DNA from 2 places in the Enterobacter sp. ECC-219 genome. Region 1 is predicted to be linked to the other one. Evidence: predicted binding sites of a transcription regulator. Region 1 holds the regulator's gene; the other holds the start of a gene.

Region 1 (6,283 bases):
AGAAAAAGATATAGAAGACGGGTTAACCCGCTTTGCCGCGGCGGTCGCGAAGCTCGTTAAAGGCTAATACTCGGTTCGCTTTAACCGGCGCGTTAACCAAATCCCGTGATGCGGGCGCTGACGCCATGCCACCGACGAAATGGTGTGCATGGTGTTCAGATGTCCCAGCACACGCTGCAAATGCTGCTCCAGCGTGCTCATCGGCCCGTAGGTTAACGTCTCCGGCGCTTCCAGAATGTTTGAGTCGCCCGATTCGCCCGGCGCGTCATACTCCAGACGCTGCTGACACCTCTGCAACGCAATTTCACACGACTGCAAATAGCGCTGCGCCAGACCCGGCGTCAGCATCGTGTGCTCGCGCGCCAGCGTCGTCATGGCGTTGATATGCTCGACGATAAACTGGCTGTGCGTCACCCACAGCTTCATATCCGCCAGATAATGTGAATTAAAGCCCGGCTCCTGCATCGCCTGATTCAGCGAGTTAAAGAGGGCGTTATGCGCCTGGTTGACCTTCATACGTTCGTAGGCAAGCGGGGAAGGCTGCGGATCGTCGCTCAGGATCAGACGAATGGCCTGCTGATCGGCCTCCAGCGCGTCGTGGGCGTTTTGCCTCAGCAGCCCGCTCTGCCACTGTGGCCACAGCCAGACCATACCGCCAAAGGCGATCAGGCAGCCAATCAGCGTGTCGATCAGGCGGGCAACGATGAACTGTTCGCCGTTAAGCGTAAGCAGTTGCAGGGTATATACCGCCGTTACCGTAAAGCCCACCATCGCCCAGCCGTAGTTTTTGCGAATGATTAGATAGCTCACCAGGGTGATAGCCAGCATGCCCGCCAGGGTATAGCCCTCGGGCACGTGAAAGTGCAGCGTCACGCCTGCAATAATCAGCCCCGCCATCGTGCCGCCCGCCCGGTGCAGAATGCGCACCCGCGTGGCGCCATAGCCGTTCTGGGTGACAAACAGCACGGTCATTAAGATCCAGTAGGGTTTCGGCAGGTGCAGCGCCATGCCCATCAGGCTGGCGATACTGAGCATGACGCTAATTCGTGCGGCGTTGCGCAGGGCGGACGATTTAAGAGAAAGATAGCTTTTGAGCGCCGGCAGCAGCGGCAGACGTTTTTGTTTATCCGCCATCAGGTCGCGGGGATAAAGCGGTCGCTGGGTGCGCAGCACGCGGGCGATGCGGCTGAAGTGCCAGGCGGCAAACTGGCCGACCGGATTTTCCGGGTGCTGACGGGCAATTTTCTCCAGCGCGCCGAGCTGTTTGTCCATGTTAAAGCGCGTGGGGTAGCGGTGATAAAGTATATCGTCAGCCAGCACCCGCAGGCGCGCGGAGACGGTCTGCGCGTTCCAGCGAATCACCGCTTCGGCATGGCTGCGCTCAACCAGCTTTTGCACCTCCTGCGGGTGATGAAGGCTAACGGAGATATGCTCCTGAAGGTCCAGCCCCACCTGGAAGGTACGCAGCAGCCGTTTGTACTCGTGGTTCTTGTTTGCGGCGAGCATATGCAGCTGCTGATAGCACTGGCTTATCAAATCCACCACTTTTTGCTGGCGCGTCAGCAGCGGCGGTAAGGATTTTTCCGGATCGGTATGCTGGGTGAGCAGGGTGTATTTGGCTTCGCAGTAATCCGCAAGCTGCACGTAGAGCAGGCTCAGAGATTCTCGCAGCGGCTGCTCTCGCCATAGCCAGAACCAGAACCAGTTAAACAGCCCGTACCACAGCGTGCCGAGGGCGTAGATCAGCAGCGGCTCCCACACGGGCATATTCCCGGCGAGGCTCAGGGTAAAGATGGCCGCAATGAGTGACGCTGGAAGCAGGCGAGCGTGCAGCGAGCTGATTTCCGCCGTGACGCCGAGGGTCATCGCCAGCACGGTCAGGATCAGTGGCAGGGGAATATCGCGAGCCAGTAACAGCTGCACCGCGAGGCTACAGCCTGCAAACAGGCAGCCACCGATAATCAGGCGTTTGAAAAAGCGCTTATGCGGCGTGTCCAGACCGGCGATGTTGCAGCAGGCGGGCACGAGGGAAAACAGCAGGCCCTGCTGAAGATGACCTAGGAGCAGGCCCACGGCCACAGGAAGACACAACACCAGCGTTTGTCGCAGTGCGTAGTTAACTTCCGGGTGATAGATCAGCCTGCGCCACATGGGGAAAAGAGACAAAAACGGCGTGACACCTCGCGATGGCACGCCGTTTAAGCAGGATTAACGGGTTCCGTAAACCACGATGGTTTTACCGTGGGCGGAGATCAGGTTTTGATCTTCCAGCATTTTCAGAATACGGCCCACTGTTTCACGGGAGCAACCAACGATCTGACCAATTTCCTGACGGGTAATTTTAATTTGCATGCCGTCCGGGTGGGTCATAGCGTCTGGCTGTTTCGCCAGGTTCAGCAGGGTTTGCGCGATACGGCCGGTCACGTCCAGGAAGGCGAGGTTACCCACTTTCTCTGACGTCACCTGCAGACGGCGCGCCATCTGGGAAGAAAGACGCATCAGGATGTCAGGGTTTACCTGAATCAGCTGACGGAATTTCTTGTAAGAAATTTCAGCCACTTCACATGCTGTCTTTGCACGAACCCAGGCGCTACGTTCCTGGCCTTCTTCAAACAGGCCCAGTTCACCGATAAAATCGCCCTGGTTCAGATAAGAAAGGATCATCTCTTTCCCTTCCTCATCTTTGATCAGCACTGCCACCGAGCCTTTGACGATGTAATACAACGTTTCCGCTTTTTCACCCTGGTGAATCAGCGTGCTCTTCGATGGGTACTTATGAATGTGGCAATGAGACAAGAACCATTCGAGAGTCGGGTCTGTTTGCGGTTTGCCAAGCACCATGCGCTGTTATCCTCTGTTATAAGCTGTCACCAGAGTCATCAGATGCATCCGGACTCTGGGGTTGCAATCGAATTCTTACCCATACCCTGGGAAGTCGGCTGTCGTAACGTTTCGCAGCCAGTAAAGTTTGATGTCCTCTGCATACATGTGTAACGTCAATGTATTACTGTAGCATCCTGAGTGTTTTAGCATAGCTTTCGCCGCGTGTCTCCTGGTGTCTCGCTTCAGCATGATGCAGGTCGCCTTCCATTGCGAGAAATGTAACGCACGCGTAATCTGTCACCAAAAATGCAACGTTGGAGTTAATGAATATGCAAGCGCGCGTGAAGTGGGTTGAAGGTTTAACGTTCCTGGGGGAGTCCGCGTCAGGACACCAGATTTTGATGGATGGTAACTCCGGCGATAAAGCGCCGAGCCCAATGGAAATGGTGCTGATGGCGGCAGGTGGATGCAGCGCGATTGACGTGGTGTCGATTCTGCAAAAAGGTCGTCATGACGTAACGGATTGCGAGGTTAAACTCACCTCAGAACGTCGCGAAGAGGCGCCACGCCTGTTCACCCACATTAATCTGCACTTTGTTGTCACCGGGAAAGCGCTGAAAGACGCGGCGGTTTCACGCGCGGTGGACCTGTCTGCGGAGAAGTACTGCTCTGTGGCGCTAATGCTGGAGAAAGCGGTAAAAATTACGCATTCGTATGAAGTGATTGAGGTGTGATTCACGGGGCATCGTGCGTGTTGATGCCCTCACCCTAACCCTCTCCCACGGGGAGAGGGAACATCTTTACGCGATCTGCTTCCCTTCCATCAACCGCTGAACCAGCGGCGTCATGATGAGCTCCATTGCCAGCCCCATTTTTCCACCCGGCACCACTAACGTATTCATGTGCGAAATAAACGAGCCCTGCAGCATCGCCAGCAGCCAGGGGTAATCAATGCCTTCAAGATTGCGGAAGTGGATCACCACAAAGCTCTCGTCCAGCGACGGGATGCTTTTCGCCGCGAACGGATTGGAGGTGTCCACCGTCGGCACGCGCTGGAAGTTAATGTGGGTGCGGGAGAACTGTGGCGTGAGGTAATTGATGTAGTCTTCCATGGAGCGCACCACGGAGTCCATCACCGCCTCGCGCGAATGGCCGCGCTCGCTCATGTCACGCGTTAGCTTCTGGATCCACTCCAGGTTAACGATAGGGACCACCCCGACCAGCAGATCCACGTGGCGCGCCACGTCGTGCTGAGGCGTAACCACGCCGCCGTGCAATCCTTCATAAAATAATACATCGGTGGGTTCCGGCAGCGGTTGCCAGGGGGTAAAGGTGCCTGGTACCTGGTTCCAGGGTACGGCTTCATCGTAGGTGTGAAGATACTTTCGGGACTGCCCGGTACCGCTCTGCCCGTATTCGCGGAAGGTTTGCTCCAGCAGACCGAAATCATTGGCTTCCGGGCCGAAGTAGCTGATGTGTTTACCCAGATCGCGCGCCTTGCGGATCGCCATGTCCATCTCCGGACGCGTATAGCGGTGAAAGCTGTCGCCTTCGACCTCCGCCGAACGGAGATTCAGCTGGGCGAAAATCTTGCGAAAAGCGAGGCTGGTGGTGGTGGTTCCCGCACCACTCGACCCCGTAACGGCAATAATGGGATGTCTGGCAGACATAGCAACTCCCTGACTGAAAAGGTTGGAAGATCAGCCGTGAAACGCGTTGCGGGGCATGATATTGACCGTCTCATGCAGTTCTGACCACACCAGCACCACGTCGCCGCTTTTCAGCTGGCGTTTAACATCGTTGACCTTTTGCTCAAGCGAACGCTCATGTTCACCATAATCGGTGCCTTCGCGTAATACAAAGCTTTCAATCAGATTATCGAGCGTTTCGGGAGCCAGATCTTGCCAGGGAATGATCATTTTGCACCGTCCAGGTAAGGAGTAAGCCAGTCAGGAATACGCGCCTCCAGCCACATTTTCGGGCGGCGCAGCGTGCCGCCGATAAACCCAACGTGGCCGCCATGTTCAGTTAACTGATAGTGAACGTTGTCGGGCAGGAATTCCTGCGCGGGGATCGAGTGGTGATCCATAAACGGGTCATCCTTGGCGTGAATGATCAGCGTCGGCTGCGTGATTTTGCTGAGCAGCGGCATGGCGCTGCACTGACGATAATAGTCAATTGCATCGGCGAAGCCGTGGATTTTCGCAGTGATCAGATCGTCGAACTCGCGAATACGACGCACCTTTTTCAACTGGCGCAGGCTTACCGGCAGGGTATCCGGGTAGGCCTTGAGCTTACGCGCCGCGTTGGCCTTCAGCAGGTTAAGCAGGTAGCGCTGATAGACGCGGGAAAAGCCTTTATCCATATGGTAGCTGCACTGCTCCAGCATAAACGGCGCGGAAACAATCACTGCAGCATTCAGCGGTACGCTGTCGCCCTCTTTGGCCAGCAGGCAGGCGAGCATATTTCCACCCAGCGAATAGCCCACGGCGGCCGTTGGCACGGTGCCAAAGTTGTCCCGCAGCCAGTGTAAGAACCACGTTCCGTCTTCGGTTTCACCCGAGTGATAAATGCGTTTCTGCCGGTTCGGCTCGCCGCTACAGCCGCGAAAATGCATCACCACGCCGAGCCAGCCGCGCGCTTTTGCCGCCTCAATTAACCCATGTGCATACGGGCTGTGCAGGCTCCCCTCGAGACCGTGAAAGACTACCAGCCGCGGCTTATGACGCGCCTGTTCCGGCGCTTCGCTCCAGGCGAGATCCAGAAAATCACCGTCTGGCAGGTCAAGCCGCTGCCAGTGCGGAGTGAACTGAACCTTGCGGCGGATCAGCCGCGGCAGCATGGTCTGCAAATGGGGATTGGCCACGCCGCGCAGGGGCACGAACTCGGTGCTGTCTTCGGCCGCAATGTCGAAGTCTGAAGGAATGATTTGGGTCATAAGCGCGATGCTGATTCTTGTCGGAAATTTACGATACTTTCCGAATTGTACCCCGTTTAGCCTGGATTTCCGAACCAGGAACTGATCCCGATCACAAATATTTACCTTGATTATTACTCTCAGGCTAATGATTCCGCCCTACGCTTAATTGATGCCTTTCTCGCCAGAGCGCAGACTTTACTCAACGTTAAGCAAATCAGAATGATGTGCTGAATCAGGAGGTTAATAATGTTATCTGGGCAAACACCCGCGCGGCAATGGAACACACGACGCAGCGAGAAAGCGCGTCGACTGGCGTCCGTACCGGTGCAGGGGAAAGTACTGCCAACCGGCGATATTGTCGGCATGCTGGAAAAACTGATCGCACCGGGCGACAAAGTCGTACTGGAGGGCAACAACCAGAAGCAGGCGGATTTTCTGTCCCGCTCGCTTGCCGAAGTGAACCCGCAAATCGTCCACGACCTGCATATGATCATGCCGAGCGTTGGCCGCAGCGAGCATCTGGATATCTTTGAAAAAGGC
Region 2 (6,283 bases), 600 kb from region 1:
AGCGGTGGTCACCAGGTCAACGCTGGCGATCAGATCAATCACGTCATCGCCGATGCTGCTGACCGCGTTGACGCCAGAGACGGTTTCAACCTGTTCATTTTCACCCACCACATGGACCTGATAGCTATGACGGGCATTCAGGGCATCCAGAACCACCTGATTCACATCGGCGAATGTCAGGGTAATGCCCGCGTCTGCCAGCAGTTTACCGATAAAGCCACGACCGATGTTACCTGCACCAAAATGTAATGCTTTCATAGTGTTAACCTTAATCAATGTTTTTACCCGAGAGGGCTGGGGTGAGGAACGTTTACCTCCTCACCCTAGCCCTCTCCCCAAAGGGGAGAGGGAAGAGGGACTGCTATTTGTTGAGCAGGGCCAGAACTTCTTCAACGCTGGTGGTGTTAGCCAGACGCTCAATGACGGTTTCGTCGTCCAGCGCGTTGGTCAGGCTGGTAATCACCTGAATGTGCTCGTTATTGCGAGCGGCGATACCAATCACCAGACGGGCGATGTCGTCCTCTTCTTCACCGAAGCGCACGCCGTCAGGATACTGACAGAACACTACGCCGGTTTTCAGCACGCGGTCTTTCGCTTCAACCGTACCGTGCGGAACCGCGATGGATTCACCCAGGTAGGTCGGCGTCAGTTTTTCACGTTCCAGCATCGCTTCAACGTATTCTGGCTGAACGTAGCCGCCTTTCACCAGTTGTTCACCAGCAAAGCGAATCGCCTCTTCTTTAGTGGCCGCGGTACGACCGAGGAAGATGTTCTCCGCGCCCAGCTTGAACAGGTGAGCATTGCTCTCGTCAAAGCTGTCCTGCAGGCTGGTACGCACTTTCACTTCATTATCTTCATGACGCTGCGCGGCAACCAGACGTTCGGTCAGGCTGGTGTACAGGCCGCTGTCGAGGAAGTTGGTCAGCGAGATGTGCTGTGCCTGCGGCACCTGACGCATGGCGCGTTCGGTCAGGTCGCGGTGCGTGATGACCAGGTCAACGTCCGGCGGCAGGCTGTTAATGGCGCTGTTGGTCACGGAGATGTTGGTCAGGCCCGCATCCTGCACTTTCTTACGCAGCACGCCTGCACCCATTGCGCTGGAACCCATACCGGCGTCGCAGGCAACGATGATTTTACGCACGTGGCTCAGGTCGTTAGAGACGTCGCCAGCCGCCAGCGGGGTTGCGCCTTTGGATTCGGCTTTCATGTCGTGCATACGGCGGGTTGCCGCTTCAATATCGTCGTCTTCTTTCACTTTGCTGGTTTTCAGCAGGATAGAAGAGACCACGAAGGAGACCGCCATTGCGGCACAGATCGCCGCGATGTTCGCGAAGTACGCACCTTTCGGGGTCATCGCCAGCACCGCCAGGATAGAGCCCGGAGAAGCAGGAGAGACCAGGCCGCCGCCCAGCACGCTCAGGGTGAACACGCCGGTCATACCGCCGAGGATAACGGCCAGGATCAGGCGTGGGTTCATCAGCACGTACGGGAAGTAAATTTCGTGGATACCGCCCAGGAAGTGGATGATAGCCGCACCGCCAGCAGACTGCTTCGCGCTGCCGCGACCAAAGAACATGTACGCCAGCAGAACGCCCATGCCCGGACCCGGGTTCGCTTCAATCAGGAAGAAGATGGACTTGCCGAGATCGTGAGACTGCTGAATACCCAGCGGCGAGAAGATACCGTGGTTGATGGCGTTGTTCAGGAACAGGATTTTCGCCGGTTCAACGAAGATAGACGCCAGCGGCAGCATGTCGTGCGCCACCATGAAGTTAACGCCCGCCGCCAGCAGTTTGGACAGCACTTCAACAGCAGGACCAATGCCGAGGAACGCCAGAATCGCGAGGATCATCCCGATGATGCCCGCAGAGAAGTTGTTCACCAGCATTTCGAAGCCGGATTTGATCTTGCCATCAACCCAGACGTCGAATTTCTTAATCGCCCAGCCGCCGAGAGGACCGGCAATCATCGCACCGAGGAACATCGGCATATCCGCACCGACGATAACACCCATAGTCGTGATAGCACCCACTACGCCACCACGGTCACCGCCCACCAGACGACCACCGGTGTAACCGATGAGCAGCGGCAGGAGATAGGTAATCATTGGGCCAACAAGTTTCGCCAGCGTTTCGTTAGGCAACCACCCTGTCGGAATAAACAATGCGGTGATAATACCCCACGCGATAAACGCGCCGATATTTGGCATCACCATGTTGCTGAGGAAACGACCAAAGCTTTGAACTTTGATCTTGAAATCGGATGACATAAAACACCCCTTCTTATGTTTACGCTTAGGCTTGCGGCCCGAGGTTTATCGTTAATGTGCGGCGGCAGAGGTAGCCGGGCCCTGTTCTGATGCTGTGAAATCTGGCACTGAATCGTTCAACTGTCCAGACAGCGAAAATTTATGTGATGCCCATCACGTAAATGCAGGGGGTGTGCCGCCCTTCATGGTGATCTGAATCACAAAATAAGTGGGCAAAAAAAATACGATGGCGAGAAAAGAAGCAAAAACCACGGATTTTTGTGATGTATATCTCTTTTTGGTTTCGTGAGTTTGTTTCTGGATTGTGACTGATTTCACAAAATATTTTTATGCAGATTTCTCCGACTGGGATCGGCGTCAGGATGGCCTTCCGTGACACGGAAAGCTAAAAAAACACTTTTCGTATGTAGTATGGCGGAAAGCTAAAACCTGAATTACGCTCATTATGTAAGGTTGAGTATATTATTATTCAGGATATATTTTGACACGCTTATAAACTTGCATGGAGATATTATAAAAAACGATACTCCCCGGCTCTGAAATAATCAGTGTGCCTTTTAAATTTAAAAATAAATTAATTAGGCTGCGTGCTGTTTTATTAGTTTAATGAGTTGACGTTGTTTAAGTGAGGAGAATATGTTTCTCAACTATTTCGCTCTGGGCGTGTTGATTTTTGTATTTCTGGTTCTTTTTTACGGAATCATCGCCATTCATGATATCCCCTATAATATGGCCAAAAAGCGCAATCATCCCCATGCCGATGCTATTCATACGGCAGGCTGGATCAGCCTGTTTACGCTCCATGCCATCTGGCCGTTCCTGTGGATTTGGGCCACCCTGTACCGCGAAGATCGCGGCTGGGGTATGCAGAACCACATCACCAGGGCGGATGAGGTTCCGGGCATGGATGCGCTGGCCAAACGCGTGGCCGAGTTAGAACACAAGCTGGCAGCGGTTCAGCCCTCTGATGATAAAAACACGCTGGAGCGCTAATCATGGATCTGTTGATTATTCTGACCTATGTGGCATTTGCCTGGGCAATCTTTAAAATATTCCGTATTCCGGTAAACCAGTGGACGCTTGCTACCGCGACGTTAGGAGGCGTGTTTATTGTTGCCGGACTTATTCTGCTAATGAACTATAACCATCCGTATACCTTTACGGCGCAAAAAGCGGTTATTTCCATTCCGATTACGCCGCAGGTCACGGGGGTGGTGACTGAAGTGACCGATAAAAATAACCAGCTCATTAAAAAAGGCGAAGTGTTATTTAAACTGGATCCGGGCCGCTATCAGGCGCGCGTCGACAGACTGAAGGCAGACCTGGTGACCGCGACGCACAATATCGACAATCTGAAAGCGCAGCTGTCGGAAGCGGTTGCCAATACAACACGCGTCTCCGCTGAACGCGATCGCCTGTATAAAGATTATCAGCGCTACCTGAAAGGCAGCCAGGCGAAGGTGAATCCGTTCTCTGAAAGCGATATTGATAACGCGCGGCAGAACTATCTGGCGCAGGATGCCATGGTGAAAGGTTCCGTTGCTGAACAGACGCAGATTCAAAGCCAGCTGGACAGCATGGTGAACGGCGAGCAGTCGCAGATTGCCTCGTTACGCGCCCAGCTTGCTGAAGCGAAATACAACCTCGATCAGACCGTGGTGCGCGCGCCGAGCAACGGCTATATCACCCAGGTGCTGATTCGTCCGGGAACCTATGCCGCCGCGCTGCCTTTGCGCCCGGTGATGGTCTTCATTCCTGAACAGAAGCGTCAGATTGTGGCCCAGTTCCGTCAGAACTCGCTGCTGCGCCTGAAGCCGGGCGATGAAGCGGAAGTGGTGTTTAACGCGCTGCCGGGCCAGGTGTTCACCGGTAAGCTCACCAGCGTTCTGCCTGTGGTGCCGGGCGGGTCGTATCAGGCGCAGGGCGCGTTGCAGGCACTGACCGTCGCGCCGGGTACGGATGGCGTACAGGCGCTGATTGAGCTGGAGCCTAACGCTGACGTCGATGCTTTGCCGGACGGCATTTATGCCCAGGTGGCGGTCTATTCGGATCATTTCGCCCACGTCTCGGTAATGCGTAAAGTGCTGCTGCGTATGACCAGCTGGATGCACTACCTCTATCTCGATCACTAATCCTTCCGGGGCAGGAATGCGACACACATACCTGCCCTTTTTTCATCGCTTGATCCATACTGACTTTTTCCCGGCATCAAGGATCAGGCAATGAAACTCATCGGTAGCTACACCAGTCCCTTCGTGCGAAAAATCTCGATTCTCCTGCTGGAGAAAGGGATTGAATTTGAATTCGTTAATGAGCAGCCCTACAACGCCGAAAACGGCGTCGCGCAGTATAACCCGCTGGGGAAAGTTCCGGCGCTGGTAACGGACGAGGGCGAATACTGGTTCGATTCCCCCATCATTGCGGAGTATGTCGAACTGCTGGGCGTTGCCCCGGCAATGCTGCCGTCTGACCCTAAAGCGGCGCTGGCGGTGAAGCAAATTGAAGCCCTGGCCGATGGCATTATGGATGCGGCACTCACCTCCGTACGCGAGCAGGCGCGTCCCGCCGCGCAGCAGTCAGAAAACGAATTGCTGCGCCAGCGGGAAAAAATCAGCCGCAGTCTGGATATGTGCGAACAGCTTATCCGGGAGGGCAAGATCCACACCGACAGCCTGAACCTGGCAACCATCGCCATCGCCTGCGCCATCGGCTATCTCAACTTCCGCCGGGTGTCCCCTGGCTGGTGCGTGGACCGTCCGCTGCTGGTGAAACTGGTAGAAACGCTCTTTCAGCGCGAAAGTTTCGCTCGTACCGAGCCACCAAAAGCGTAACCCGGCTGCCCGGCTAAGCCGGGCAGATTAGTTACAAGTCGAGAGAATTTCTTTTTGCTTGTCTGAAAAATAAAAGAATTTAGCCGAGGTGACAACTTCGCCCAGGAAACCTTTTGGATATTTGATATAGAAATCCATCGCCTGGATATTTTTATCAAGATGGTCAGGGAATTCGGGAAGACTACCTGCCATTGGGCGAGTGAGGTGGTTAGAGTCTGCACCAATATAATAATCAGGGTTACCAAATTGTGCGCGACTATATTCAAATACAATAGGCTCAGCACCATAATTTTTCATAAATTCATTAGTAACGTCAGGGTCGCCAGACTTTGTTACTGCGAAAATTTCTACGCGTAAATATTCAAAGTTTCTGGTCATGGTGAAAATTGTGGTGTCGATGGAGTCGTCAGACAGGGATGGGAACATGCCAGAATGCACATAAACAAAGTCATTAGGATATTTTTCTAAAACTTTATTATAAGCAGACAAGCCTCGCCCAACGGTGGGGTTCCAACTCGCTGGAAATGGCTGACAGTCAGATTTTTCCATACATACAGGTTTGGAAAGGTAGCTACCGGTTGTTCCTGCGGGGTTGTTGTTGTATAGCAAAGTACCGGCGGTAAGTACATCGCGCGTAGTGGCCGGTTTTGTGGACAGGTAGTTATAACCCTCGCTGTTACTGTACAGATTATATAGATCGCCACGATTTCTTTGGTTTGCAGCAACATAAATAATATTATAAGCCATGCCGACGAAATTATCGATGTAATCATCGACTCTGAATTTAATCGGCATCGGTGCGTCGGGTAGTGAGCACCTTTTGGCAAAGCCGAATTTCTGATCAGCTTGCGTCTGTGCGGTAAAGAGAGTGCAGGCCGATAATAAAAGTGCAGCGAGCACCTTGATCTTCATTTTCATCTTTATGCTTCCATGCGTTACGGGGTAAAGGATTCATAATAATATTCGCTTCGTTGATTGATTGATATTGATGTTTTCTGAATTATTTATTCAAGTAAGCTATGAAATAATTTTAATTATTCTCGGTAATTATTGATCTGGGTAAATTAAAGTATGCGGATGTATAAGGACTCCCTCAGGTCAACCTGCTAAAATAGCCACAGATTTCTTACTCTCAGGCAGGCTTATGAACCAGATGCACAGCTCGCTTTATCGTCTTCTCCCC

The links. The regulator CRP, encoded in region 1, controls carbon source genes, mostly activating them, when cyclic AMP is high. The targets are predictions, from matches to a motif close to ATGTGANNNNNNTCACAT.
Region 2: the regulator CRP is predicted to act here: its motif matches at 2,528-2,545, upstream of V1603_RS03770 (PTS mannitol transporter subunit IICBA).

What each region holds. Positions count from the first base shown of each region.
Region 1 is NZ_CP143680.1:206,932-213,214, reverse strand. It holds gene V1603_RS01160 (aspartate aminotransferase family protein) at 1-67, shown strand, start outside; gene V1603_RS01155 (YccS/YhfK family putative transporter) at 64-2,151, opposite strand; gene crp (cAMP-activated global transcriptional regulator CRP) at 2,209-2,841, opposite strand; gene V1603_RS01145 (OsmC family protein) at 3,153-3,557, shown strand; gene V1603_RS01140 (phosphoribulokinase) at 3,624-4,493, opposite strand; gene V1603_RS01135 (YheU family protein) at 4,524-4,742, opposite strand; gene V1603_RS01130 (hydrolase) at 4,739-5,761, opposite strand; gene mdcA (malonate decarboxylase subunit alpha) at 5,990-6,283, shown strand, end outside.
Region 2 is NZ_CP143680.1:810,723-817,005, forward strand. It holds gene mtlD (mannitol-1-phosphate 5-dehydrogenase) at 1-258, opposite strand, end outside; gene V1603_RS03770 (PTS mannitol transporter subunit IICBA) at 362-2,269, opposite strand; gene V1603_RS03775 (DUF3302 domain-containing protein) at 2,906-3,262, shown strand; gene V1603_RS03780 (HlyD family secretion protein) at 3,265-4,401, shown strand; gene V1603_RS03785 (glutathione S-transferase) at 4,492-5,100, shown strand; gene V1603_RS03790 (hypothetical protein) at 5,128-6,018, opposite strand; gene selA (L-seryl-tRNA(Sec) selenium transferase) at 6,245-6,283, shown strand, end outside.